Regions from separate parts of the Streptomyces sp. NPDC085946 genome, predicted to be linked through region 4. Evidence: riboswitches for the same ligand, from Rfam matches in the RefSeq annotation. Region 4 holds a riboswitch; each other region holds the start of a gene.
What was found. A riboswitch is a leader RNA that binds a small molecule or an ion and turns the genes downstream of it on or off. The one in region 4 is predicted to bind cyclic di-AMP.

Region 1 (2,954 bases), on a different contig from region 4:
CCGGCGGCGCGGGTCACGACGACTCCGGCCTGCTGATGCTGGCGGCGGGGGAGTCGTACACCACCCCGGTCTTCGCGGGGCTGTGGAGCGACGGCGGCTTCGGCGGTGCCAGCCGCGCCTGGCACGCCTACCAGCGGACGTACGTCGTCCCGGACGCGGACCGGGACCGGCCGGTGCTGTTCAACTCCTGGGAGGCCACCGGGTTCGACATCTCCGAGGAGCGGCAGCGGGCGCTCGCCAAGCGGGCCGCCGCGCTGGGCGTGGAGCTGTTCGTCGTCGACGACGGTTGGTTCGGGGCCCGCACCGGCGACCGGGCCGGGCTCGGGGACTGGGCGCCCAACCCCGACCGGTTCCCCCGCGGTCTGAAGCCGCTCGCCGACCACGTGCACGCGCTCGGGATGCAGTTCGGCATCTGGGTCGAGCCGGAGATGGTCAACCCGGACAGCGACCTCTACCGCGCGCACCCGGACTGGGTGCAGTTCCAGCCGGGGCGCACGCGCACGGAGTTCCGCAACCAGCTGGTGCTCAACCTGGCCCGCGAGGACGTCCGTGAGCATCTCTGGCAGCGGCTCGACGAGCTGCTGGCCGGCGCCCCGATCGACTACGTCAAGTGGGACTTCAACCGCTGCTTCACCGACGCCGGCTGGCCCGGGGAGCCGTATCCGCAGCGGCTGTGGACCGACCACGTGCACGCCCTGTACGCCCTGCTGGACCGGCTGCGGGCGGCCCACCCGGGCGTCGCCTTCGAGTCCTGTTCGGGCGGCGGCGGCCGGATCGACCTCGGGGTGCTGAGCCGCACGGACCAGGTGTGGACCTCGGACAACACCGATCCGCTCGACCGGCTCGCCGTCCAGCACGGCTTCAGCCAGGTCCATCCCGCGCGGGTCATGGCCGCCTGGGTCACCGACAGCCCGAACGCCATGCTCAACGGGCGGGTGAGCTCGCTGCGGTTCCGGTTCGTCAGCGCCATGGCCGGGGTGCTGGGCCTCGGCGGGGACCTGACCCGCTGGAGCGCGGAGGAGCTCGCCGAGGCGCGGGAGTGGGTGGCGCTCTACAAGGAGATCCGGCCCGTGGTGCAGCGCGGCGACCTGTACCGGCTGCGCCCGCCGACGGGCGGCCTGAGCGCCGTGCAGTACGTCCTCGGCGACGAGACCGTCGTCCTCGCCTGGCTCCAGGCACAGCACTACGGGGAGCCCGCCGCCGCGCTCAGGCTGCGGGGCCTCGACCCGGCCGCCTCCTACGAATGCCGCGAAACGGGCGAAATCCATCGAGGTGCGGTGCTCCTGCACCACGGGCTGCGGACCGGGCTGCGCGGGGACCTCGACGCCGCCGTGGTCCGGCTGCGGCGCCTCGATTCGTAGCGAATGGGCGAACTGTCCGAATAAGGAGTTTCGCTCTAACGTGCCCCGGAAGCGGGGGAGATGGCCGCCGGCTGGTGAGCAGCGTCATATCCGTGACGATCCGTTGTCGCCATGCTCACGTAATTCATGCCTTTTTCCTGGCCGTTTGAGGAAAACGGAAGATCATTGATCCACGCACCGTCACCACGGACGTCCACAGGAATCCCTGGAACGCGCAGGTGCGGACAACCGCACGCTTGTCCCCGCGCGTCCTGTTCGCTTACGTTCGCCACCGATCCGGACGGACGCCTAATCCTGCCGCCGCCCGGAGCCCGCACACACTGACCCGTGTACGGCAGGAGCGGGGGACCCACAGGTACGACGCCTGTTCCGGTTCCCGGAACGGCTTGGGGTTAAGCCGCGCCTCGGCGCGGCCGGGCATCTCCAGTCCGCACCCGACAGCTCACCTCGTAGGCGCCGGAGAGGAAATCGCCATGCCCGCGAAGGGTAAGCACCGCCGTCCGAAGACCCTGCGCTTCACCCGTTCCATCGCCGTCGCCGGAACCGGCGGCGCCGCACTCGCCCTGCCGCTGCTGGGCGCCACCGGTGCCCACGCCGCCACCCCGCAGTCCGCCCCGGAGAAGGCCGTCCAGTCCGTCCAGGCCGCCGGGAAGAAGGCTGCCGGCGAGAAGGCCGACGACGTCCGCACCTACACGGTGAAGGCCGGCGACTACCTCGCGAGGATCGCCGACGAGCAGGACGTCGACGGCGGCTGGAAGCAGCTGTACGCCGACAACCGCGAGGCCGTCGGCGCCGACCCGTCGCTGATCCACCCGGGCCTGGAGCTGTCCATCGGCGAGAAGGCGGCCGGCGCCACCAAGCCGTCCTCCGCGGCCAAGTCCTCGGCGGCCAAGTCCTCCGCGGCCAAGCCCTCGGTCCCGGCCAAGTCCTTCGCCCCGGCGAAGTCCTCCTCCGAGCAGTCCGCGGACAAGCCGGCCGAGCAGTCCTCCGCCGAGCAGACCACCACCGCGAGCGACGCCGCCGAGTCCGCGGGCACCGCCGGCGGTTACGCCGCCCCGGTCTCCGGCGGCGTCGGCACCGCCTACAAGGTGGCCGGCAGCATGTGGTCCAGCGGCTACCACACCGGCGTCGACTTCTCCGTCCCCACCGGCACCTCCCTCAAGGCCGTCGGCGCGGGCACGGTCGTCTCCGCGGGCTGGGCCGGCGCGTACGGCAACCAGGTCGTCATCAAGCTCGCCGACGGCTACTACGCCCAGTACGCCCACCTGTCCTCGCTGTCCGTCTCGGCCGGCCAGGCCGTGACCGCCGGACAGCAGGTCGGCCTCTCCGGCTCGACCGGCAACTCGACCGGACCGCACCTGCACTTCGAGATCCGCACCACGCCGGACTACGGCTCGGACGTGGACCCGGTCGCCTACCTGAACGCGCACGGCGTCAGCATCGGCTGACCCGCACGACCGCCCGCCTGACACGCCGTCGGAGGCCGGACCCGGTTCCCCGGGTCCGGCCTCCGGCGTGTCGGCCGGCCCCGGTCCGGGACCGGGGCGGACCGGCCCTCAACGCCTGTGACCAGGCACCTATTCCGCAGTTGGG
Region 2 (2,954 bases), on a different contig from region 4:
ACGGCCGCGGCGCCGCCGGCGGCGGGCACGCCGGGCAAGCGGCCGGTCCCGCCGGGCGCAGGCGTGGTGCTCCGTCAGCCCGGCCCGGCCGACCGGGCCGGGGAGGCGCGCCGCGTGCGGGCGTGCCCGCAGGAGATGCCCGCGCGGCACACGGACCGCGCCCGGGAGCGGGGGACCGCGGACACCGGGCGGGAGAAGGCCCTCGACGCCCGGGAGGCGGCGGCCCGCGGGCCGGCCGCCCGGGTCGTCCCCGACCGCGCGGGCGCGCGTCCCGCGCCCGGCGGGAGGTGAGCCGCCGGTGCAGCCGGACCAGCCGCCGATGCCCGCGCTGACGAGCGCCGAGGCCGAGTTGATCGACCGTTACCTCGACGTCGTGGACCTGCTCGGGCGCATCAACCCGGCCGTGCCGGGCGACACCTACCGCGGGCTGCGCGCGGCGCAGGCCCTCGTCGGCAAGGCGACCGCCCTGCGCGACGCCCTCACCCTGATGCACCGGCGCGGCGAGACCGAGGTGCACGCCGCGACACTGGCCCGGGCGCTGCGGGTCCTGGACGGCGAACGGCGCACCGCGCGGGTCACCGTGCCTCCGGAGACCGGCGCCTGACGCTCCCCCACCGGCCGGGGCGCCGCCTCGACGGCCGGACATCCCGCGCCACGCCGAACCGGCCGAACGACGTACCCCCTTCCGAGGTATTTACAGCTACTGCTTTCGACCCTCTGAGCTTGCGCAACATGCCTGGCCGCCAGGCGGAATGGGACATTCCGCCGCTGGTCCGGGGCTCCTCGGGTGCCGGGACGGTGACCCGAACGCAGGGGTGTCCACCCGAACGGGTGAGTGGTGAGTAACAACACAAATCCCTGGTTCCGTTGGGATATTCGCACATCCATGAAGGAAGATCCCTGTCTGACGACAAGCCCCCGCCACCGCGGCGGGGCGATCCGGGCGGACGCCGAGTCCTGCCGCCGCCCGGATGACCGGTCGACAGGAGTGGATCGGCAGGAGTGGAGGACCCAAGCACGACGGGTCGCCGGAGCGCCAGTTCCGAGCAGCCCTTGGGGTGAAGCCGCAAGCTCGCTTGCGGCCGGGCAACTTCGCCAGCCCGAATCCGACAGGTCATCCTTCACAGGCGGCTGACGAAGGGTTGCGCATGACTGCGCTCAATCGTGTCCCGTCGCTCATGGCCCGGGCCGGTACGGCCTCGGCCCTGACCATCGCCGCCGTGGGCGGCTCGATCGTGGCGCCCGGCTTCGCGTCGGAGGCGGAAGCCGCCTCGCCGGCGACCAAGGCACTCCAGGTCGCGGCCTCCAAGAAGGGGTCGCCCTACAAGTGGGGGGCTACGGGTCCGAGCAGGTTCGACTGCTCGGGACTGACGCTGTACTCGTTCAAGAAGGCGGGCAAGAAGCTGCCCCGCACGGCTGCCCAGCAGTACAACAAGACGCGCCACATCTCCGCCTCGAGCCGCAAGGCGGGCGACCTGGTGTTCTTCCACTCGGGGAGCAACGTCTACCACGTCGGCATCTACGCCGGTTCGGGCAAGATCTGGCACGCCCCCAAGACCGGGGACGTCGTGCGACTGCAGAAGATCTGGACGAAGAGCGTGTGGTACGGCCGGGTGAAGTAAGCCTTGCGGAGGCGGCGGCGCGTGCCCGGCGCGCCGCCGCCCCCTCCAGAACGGGATCCGGGCACGAGCGGGCACCCGTGCTCCCCCGCGGTCCGGCGCGGCACCTCGCCGCCCCGGTCCGGTCGTGCCGGTGTCCTCCTTCAGCGGGTCGGTCGCACCGGTCGTGCTCGCGGACGTGGCGACCGGCCGGGCCGGCGGTGCCGCCGCCGCTACGGAGGCCTTCCTGGTCCGCGGGGGCCGGGGCCGGGCCGTCAGGGCTGCTCCCCCGGGGCGCGCGGGCTCCGGCACCGAGACGGAGCCGGCCCGCACCGGCCCCGAACCGTCACGCCTGAGCGCCACGCCGCCGCGCCCCGAGGCCCGGGAGCCGTCGGTCCGCCGCCGGCGGCGGGGTGCGGGGCGGCGGCGTCCGCCCGGCTCCCCGGCCGGCACGCGGTGGCGACGACGGTCCTCGGCCGCCGTCCCGCCGTCGCCGACGGCCCGGGCTCCGCTCGCGTCGGCGGCGGGACGGCGGCCGCCGCAGGGCCCGTACCCCGGCCGGCACACCCGGACCCGGCCGCCCGGGCGACCGGCCGCCGCAGCACCGGCCCGGCCGGGCGCCGCGCGTCACCCCGCTGCCGCGCCGGCCGTCGCCGCCGGCCGGTCGCCCGGGCGGCCCACCCCTCGTCCTACGGTTCCTGCGGGACCGCCGCCGGTACCGGCTGGGCCGGGACGGTCCACGGCAGTTCGACGGAGACGGTCTTGCCGCCCTCCCGGGTGGGGCGGATGCGGAGTCTGCCGCCGCACTCGGCGGTCAGACAGCGGATGATCACCAGGCCGCGGCCGTTGTCCTGCTGGACGGCCGCCGGCAGCCGCCGGGGGAAGCGCGGATGGCTGTCGGTGACGCCGATCCGCAGCTGCTCGTCCCGGTCCAGCCGGACGTCCACCGTGAAGGTCGGCGACTGTCCGAAGGTGTGCTGGACGGCGTTGGTGGCGAGTTCGGAGACGATGAGCCGGACGCTGTCGGACACCTCCGCGTCCTCCGGCAGCCCCCACTCCGCCAGCGTGCCCACCACGTAGGCGCGCGCGGCGGAGACCGAGGCGGGATCGCTCGGCAGAGTGACGGATGCTTCCAGGTGGTCTGCCATGGCGACGTCGTCCCTTTCCCACGGGACCGCAGTCCGACACGGAGCGGATGGTTCGAGTACGGTCCCGGACTGGTGCTTCGTCGCCAGACTGCCATCACCACACGGGCGAAGGACGGCGATCCACCTGGATATGCATATATCTGTCGCTCGATGCGGTGAACTCTGCGACGCGAGACCGTATTGCGGCGGCACGGAAGGAGTAAGGAGG
Region 3 (2,954 bases), on a different contig from region 4:
CCGGCAGCAGGTGCGCGTTGGGGCCGCCCAGGTAGCGGAAGAGCGGCAGGTCGCTGGCCTCGGAGGCGGCGTGCGCGACGGCGAGCGAGACGCCGAGGATGGCGTTGGCGCCGAGCGAGCCCTTGTTGTCGGTGGCGTCCAGGTCGAACATGGCCTGGTCGATCAGGCGCTGCTCGGTGGCGTCGTAGCCGACGAGCTCCGGGCCGATCTGCTCGATGACCGCGAGGACGGCCTTCTCCACACCCTTGCCCAGGTAGCGGTTCGAGTCGCCGTCGCGGAGCTCGATGGCCTCGAAGGCGCCCGTGGAGGCGCCGGACGGGACGGCGGCACGACCCGTGCTGCCGTCGTCGAGGCCGACCTCGACCTCGACCGTGGGGTTGCCTCGGGAGTCCAGGATTTCCCGGGCTACGACGACGTCGATGGACGGCACGAGCATCTCCTTCTTGGATGTGACGCGGGTGAGCAGGGCCGCGATGGCTCTGCGAGACGAGCCTAACGGGCTCCGGGTAATCGGCCAGCCGGTCACCCATCTGTTGGACAGAACAGAGCGTAAATTGTTTTCGTACGGAACAAAAGATGCCGTCCGTCCCTCGCGTCACCCGGCGCCGCGCACGGCCCCGCCCCGGCGCGTACGGGGGAACACGCACCGGGGCGGGGAGCTGGGCGGGAAGCCGCTGCCTCTTACTTGAGGTGCAGCTGCTGACCCGGGTAGATGAGGTCGGCGTCCGCGACGATGTCCTCGTTCAGCTCGAACAGCTTCGCCCAGCCGCCCGCGACGTTCCGGTCGGCGGCGATGGAGCTGAGGGTGTCGCCCTTGACGACCTTGTACTCGCCGTCGCCCTTCTTGACCTTCTCGCCGGTCGGGGTGGTGACGGTCTTGTCGCCCTGCTGCGGCTGGGCCGCCGGGCGCTCGGCGGAGCGGGAGGCCGGCTGCTGCTCGGCCTCGCGCGTCTCGGTGGTGCCGGCGGAGCTGTCGGAGCTGCCAGAGCTCTCGGTGCCGGCGGAGCTGTCGGTGGTGCCGGCGGCGGAACCGCCGTCGTAGGCGGCGCCCGACAGGTTCTTGCCGCAGACCGGCCAGGCGCCCTTGCCCTGGCCCGCGAGCACCTTCTCGGCGATCGTGATCTGCTGCGCCTTGCTGGCCTGGTCGGCCGTGGCGGCGTACTGGGTGCCGCCGTAGGCGGCCCAGGTGGACGCGGAGAACTGCAGGCCGCCGTAGTAGCCGTTGCCGGTGTTGATGGACCAGTTGCCGCCGGACTCGCACTGGGCGACGGCGTCCCACTCGGCGGTGGTGGCGGCGGAGGCGTTGCCGGCCGCCATCAGCGGGGCGGCGACGGCCGCGCCGGCGACACCCGCCATGGCGATGGCACGGGTGGCCTTGGACGAACGACGGTGCTTGCCGGAAAACAGCATGGATGGATCCCCTCACCGACGCCTGCGAGGTGAGCTGTCGGGTTCGGGCCGGTTGAGTTGCCCGGCCGCGCCCCTCACGGGACGCGGCTTCACCCCTAGCCGGACTCAGCCTCAAGTGCTGGGCCTGGCACCTACCTTGGGTCCCCCGCTCCTGCCCACGGCGCTTGACGCGACGACTGTTCCCGGGCAGCCGCTGGCAGGATTCGGCGTTGCGGCGGCCGGGGCCCGCGATGGCGAGCGGTCTCGACCGTAGACACGCGATCCGCGGAATTTCAAAGACGATCAGGGCTTCTGAGATCTATCTCTCACCGCACTTATATGGGACATTCAGTGCGAATCGTGGCGCCAACTCCCGCTGTCCGATTACTACTTTTCGTCCGCTCCGGTCTCGACCTCGAGCGCCTGACCGGGCTGGATGAGGTCCGGGTCGGCCCCCACGACCTGCTCGTTCCCGGCGTAGAGCGCGTTCCATCCGCCGTCGTAGTCAAGGGAGTCGGCGATGGACCAGAGGCTGTCGCCGGCGCGCACGGTGTAGGAGCCGTTCACCCCGCCGCGCGCGGCACCGTCGTCGCGCGAGGCGTGCCGCCCCGCCGCCTCGGCCGTACGGGCCTCCTGTGCGCTCTCCTCGGCGCTGGGGCCGCGGTGCCGGCCGGTGCCCGTCGTCGCGGTGTCGGCCGGCGCGGAAGAGCCGTCGCCCTGGACGGACTTGGCCGGCGCGTCGCCCTCCGGCGCGGCCGCGGACGGACTCCCGGATTCCGCCACGTCGTCACGCGAAGCGTCCGACTTGGACGTTTTGCCCTTCTTGTCCGACACATCGTCAGATGACGGCGACACCGACGGGGAGGCGGACGCCGAGGGAGAAGCGGTGGAGGCCCCGGCGGAACCGGAGGAATCCGCGCCCTCGGTGGATTCGGCCGGATCCGGGGAAGCCGAGGACTTGGAGGAATCGGTCAGACCGGACGAACTGGGCGAACCAGAAGTACCGGTCGCGTCCTTCGCCACCCCGGTGTCGACCTCGACCGAGGCCGAGTCCTTCTCCAGGCCGGCGAGCAGTCCGCAGGTGCGCCAGGCGCCGACCCCCTGGTCGGCGAGGATTCTCTCGGCGACGGCTATCTGCTGGGAGCGGCTGGCCTGGTCCGCGCTCGGGGCGTAGTCGAGACCGCCGTGGTTCTCCCAGTCCTCCTGGGTCACCTGCAGTCCGCCGTAGTAGCCGTTGCCGTTGTTCTGGCTCCAGGCGCCGCCGGACTCGCACTCCGCGACCCGGTCCCAGGTGGTGCCGTCGGCGGCGCTGGCGCCGCCGGCCCCCAGGAGCGGGATGGCGATGGCGGAGCCGGTCACTCCGGCCGCGACGAGGAGAGCCGGAGCCTGGCGGGGGCGACGGTGACGACCGTTCCCGGAGAGCATACGGAGACCTTTCGCATGGCAGCAGGGACCGGCGCGGCGTGTGGTGCTGGGTGCCGCGCGCTGATGGGTGAACGTATCGGCAGACGATCACTTGTCACAAGTTCATGCCGCACAGATCACGTGAAGATCACGAAGTTGAG
Region 4 (2,954 bases):
CCGCGGGCCGGCCCGCGTACCCGCTCAAGGTCACCGTCAGCGGCACCGGCGACCTGGACCCGGCGGCTCCGTTCTGGCACACGGGCGGCGAGAAGGTCCTCTACACGACGGACCGGGGGGCCGGGCGGGCGCACGCCCTCGGCATCGCGGCCGACGTCGTCCCGCTCGGCGCCGCCCTGGACTGGCGGCGCCTCCTGGCACACCTGCACGACGTCCGCGGCGTACGGCGGCTCATGGTCGAGGGCGGCGGGCAGATCCACACCCAGCTGCTCACCCAGGGCCTGGCCGACGAACTCCAGCTCGTCCTCGCCCCGCTCTTCGTGGGCGACCCGGACGCGCCCCGGCTGTTCGGGCCGGGCGGCTACCAGGCCGGCCGGCTGCGGCTGCTGGAGACCCGGCAGATCGGTGACGTCGTCCTCATGCGCTACCGGCCCACCGCGCCGGGCGCCGGAACCGTCCCGTCCGCCGCCGACCACCACTGGCTGGCCCTCGCCTGCGAACTGGCCGGGCGCTGCCCGCCGTCGGACACCGCCTTCAGCGTGGGCGCGGTCGTGGTGGCGGCCGACGGCACGGAACTGGCCCGCGGCCACTCCCGGGAGGGCGGCGATCCGGTCGTCCACGCGGAGGAGGCGGCGCTGGCCAAGGCCGACCCCACCGATCCGCGCCTGGCCGGCGCGACGGTCTACAGCAGCCTGGAGCCCTGCGCCCGCCGGGCCTCCCGGCCCGCGCCGTGCGCCCGGCTGATCCTGGACGCCGGGGTGCGGCGGGTCGTCACGGCCTGGCGCGAGCCGGACACCTTCGTGGCCGGGGCCGACGGCAGCGGGGTGCTGGCGGCGGGAGGCGCCGCCGTCGTCGTCCTGCCGGAACTCGAAGGGCCGGCCAAGGCCCCCAACCGGCACCTGCTGGGGTGAGCGCGCTCACATTCCGCACGGAAAACCCCTGGTGAGAGGCTTCGGCCCGTCATGTGTGTGCTTCGGGCCCCGCGGATGGCGTATGGTTGAGACACAACGACGCGGGGTGGAGCAGCTCGGTAGCTCGCTGGGCTCATAACCCAGAGGTCGCAGGTTCAAATCCTGTCCCCGCTACTGAAGGCCCAGGGCCGGAACTCATGGAGTTCCGGCCCTGAGTCGTTTCCGCGCCTCCCGTCGGCGGTGTGCGGGCCGTCACCGGGCCGTGGTCACACTTAGTGAGCGAACCGCGCCGCTCCGCAGCACATCTGACGGACCATCAGAGCATGTGGGTTACATGAAGTGAGGTCAACTCGCCCGATTTACGGTGCCGATGACGGGTAAGTCCACGCGGAAATCGTTAATGATCAAGCGGAACAGCTTGGAATCAGCGCCCTGCGTACATTAACGTTCGATAACGCAGCGCGGTCGTCCCAGCCGTCACAGGAGACGGCTCCGTGCGCACGCGCCGAATCCCGCGAGGGAACCGGGGAACCACCACCTTGGGGTGAATCACGCGGATGCCGCCGTGGAGACACGGCCGGTATACGCGCGTAGGAGACCTTCCCGCTCCGAACCCGTCAGCTAACCCGGTAGGCGGAGACGGAAGGAAAGGAGTACGCCCACGTGGCGTCCAACAGGCCTGCCCCCGAGGCCCCGCACGTGCCCGGCCAGCGCAGCACCGACACCTTCGGGTACGGCGCTCCCGGCACCGACGAGGGCCCGTTCCAGGAGTGGAACCCCACCGAGGAGTCCATCCGCCCGGTCCGCGGCAGGCACCGCGTCGCCAAGCAGCGCGGCGGTCTCGCGCGCAGCTCCACCGTCCTCGGCGTCGGCGTCATAGCCGCCGTCGGCGCGGGCGGCATGGCCAGCGCCCAGACCGGCAAGCCGCCGGTGTCGATCTCCATGCCCGACCTCCCCAACGTGGGTTCCCTCCTCTCGGACGAGGAAACCCCGCAGGAGTCGGCCACCCCGCTCAGCAGCGTCGGCATGACCTCCGTCGACACCGCGCAGGGCACCGCCGACGCCGGCGAGGCGCTGCGCGCCCGGATCATGGCCCAGGCCGAGCAGCAGCAGGACCAGCTCGACGCGAAGGCCGCCGCCGAGGCCGTGGCCGCCGCCGAGAAGGCCGCGCAGGAGGCCGCCGCCAAGGCGGAGAAGGAGGCCGAGGAGAAGGCCGCCGCCGCCAAGGCCAAGGCCGAGGAGGAGGCCCGCAAGAAGGCCGAGGCCGAGCGCCTCGCCGAGCTGGCCAAGCAGTACACGCTGCCGACCTCCTCGTACACGATCACCTCCACCTTCGGCCAGGCCGGCGCCTACTGGTCCTCCGGCTACCACACCGGACTGGACTTCGCCGCGCCCACCGGCACCCTCCTCAAGGCCGTCCACAGCGGTACGATCACGTCGGCCGGCTGGGACGGCTCGTACGGCTACAAGACCGTGCTCACCCTCGACGACGGCACCGAGATCTGGTACGCCCACCAGTCCTCCATCAGCGTCAGCGTCGGCCAGAAGGTCACCACCGGCGACGTCATCGGCCGGGTGGGCGCCACCGGCAACGTCACCGGGGCCCACCTCCACATGGAGGTCCACGTGGACGGCTCCGCCAACGGCGTGGACCCGCTGGCCTGGCTGCGCGGCAAGGGCCTCACCCCCTGACCCGGACCCCGGCGGTCCTGACGGAGTCCCCCCGACGTCAGGGCTGCCGGCCGGCCGCGCGCCGGCGGTGCGGCACCGGGCGGAATGCCGCCGTCCGGTACACCTGTTGACGAGGAGCATGACTCCTCTGCGCACACTCGGCTCGTCCGACCTCGAGGTCTTCCCGCTCGCCCTCGGCGGCAACGTCTTCGGCTGGACCGCCGACGAGGCGACCTCCTTCGCCGTCCTGGACGCGTACACCGCCGCCGGCGGCAACTTCGTCGACACCGCCGACTCCTACTCGGCGTGGGCCGAGGGCAACCGGGGCGGCGAGTCCGAGACCCTCATCGGCAAGTGGCTCAAGGCGCGCGG

Region 1: it holds a riboswitch for cyclic di-AMP, as region 4 does, so the genes downstream of both, ACIF8T_RS20580 (peptidoglycan DD-metalloendopeptidase family protein) here and ACIF8T_RS05655 (M23 family metallopeptidase) in region 4, are expected to answer to the same signal.
Region 2: it holds a riboswitch for cyclic di-AMP, as region 4 does, so the genes downstream of both, ACIF8T_RS12020 (C40 family peptidase) here and ACIF8T_RS05655 (M23 family metallopeptidase) in region 4, are expected to answer to the same signal.
Region 3: it holds a riboswitch for cyclic di-AMP, as region 4 does, so the genes downstream of both, ACIF8T_RS13915 (transglycosylase family protein) here and ACIF8T_RS05655 (M23 family metallopeptidase) in region 4, are expected to answer to the same signal.

Annotation. Positions count from the first base shown of each region.
Region 1 covers NZ_JBITSF010000010.1:6,418-9,371, reverse strand. The annotation lists gene ACIF8T_RS20585 (alpha-galactosidase) at 1-1,361, shown strand, start outside; cyclic di-AMP (ydaO/yuaA leader) riboswitch at 1,670-1,830, shown strand; gene ACIF8T_RS20580 (peptidoglycan DD-metalloendopeptidase family protein) at 1,835-2,809, shown strand.
Region 2 covers NZ_JBITSF010000004.1:428,483-431,436, forward strand. The annotation lists gene ACIF8T_RS12010 (ATP-dependent Clp protease proteolytic subunit) at 1-291, shown strand, start outside; gene ACIF8T_RS12015 (hypothetical protein) at 320-604, shown strand; cyclic di-AMP (ydaO/yuaA leader) riboswitch at 939-1,145, shown strand; gene ACIF8T_RS12020 (C40 family peptidase) at 1,149-1,622, shown strand; gene ACIF8T_RS12025 (ATP-binding protein) at 2,288-2,746, opposite strand.
Region 3 covers NZ_JBITSF010000005.1:369,381-372,334, reverse strand. The annotation lists gene eno (phosphopyruvate hydratase) at 1-430, opposite strand, end outside; gene ACIF8T_RS13915 (transglycosylase family protein) at 682-1,410, opposite strand; cyclic di-AMP (ydaO/yuaA leader) riboswitch at 1,415-1,583, opposite strand; gene ACIF8T_RS13910 (transglycosylase family protein) at 1,777-2,814, opposite strand.
Region 4 covers NZ_JBITSF010000002.1:18,161-21,114, reverse strand. The annotation lists gene ACIF8T_RS05665 (dihydrofolate reductase family protein) at 1-911, shown strand, start outside; tRNA gene ACIF8T_RS05660 (tRNA-Met) at 1,012-1,085, shown strand; cyclic di-AMP (ydaO/yuaA leader) riboswitch at 1,405-1,562, shown strand; gene ACIF8T_RS05655 (M23 family metallopeptidase) at 1,575-2,603, shown strand; gene ACIF8T_RS05650 (aldo/keto reductase) at 2,722-2,954, shown strand, end outside.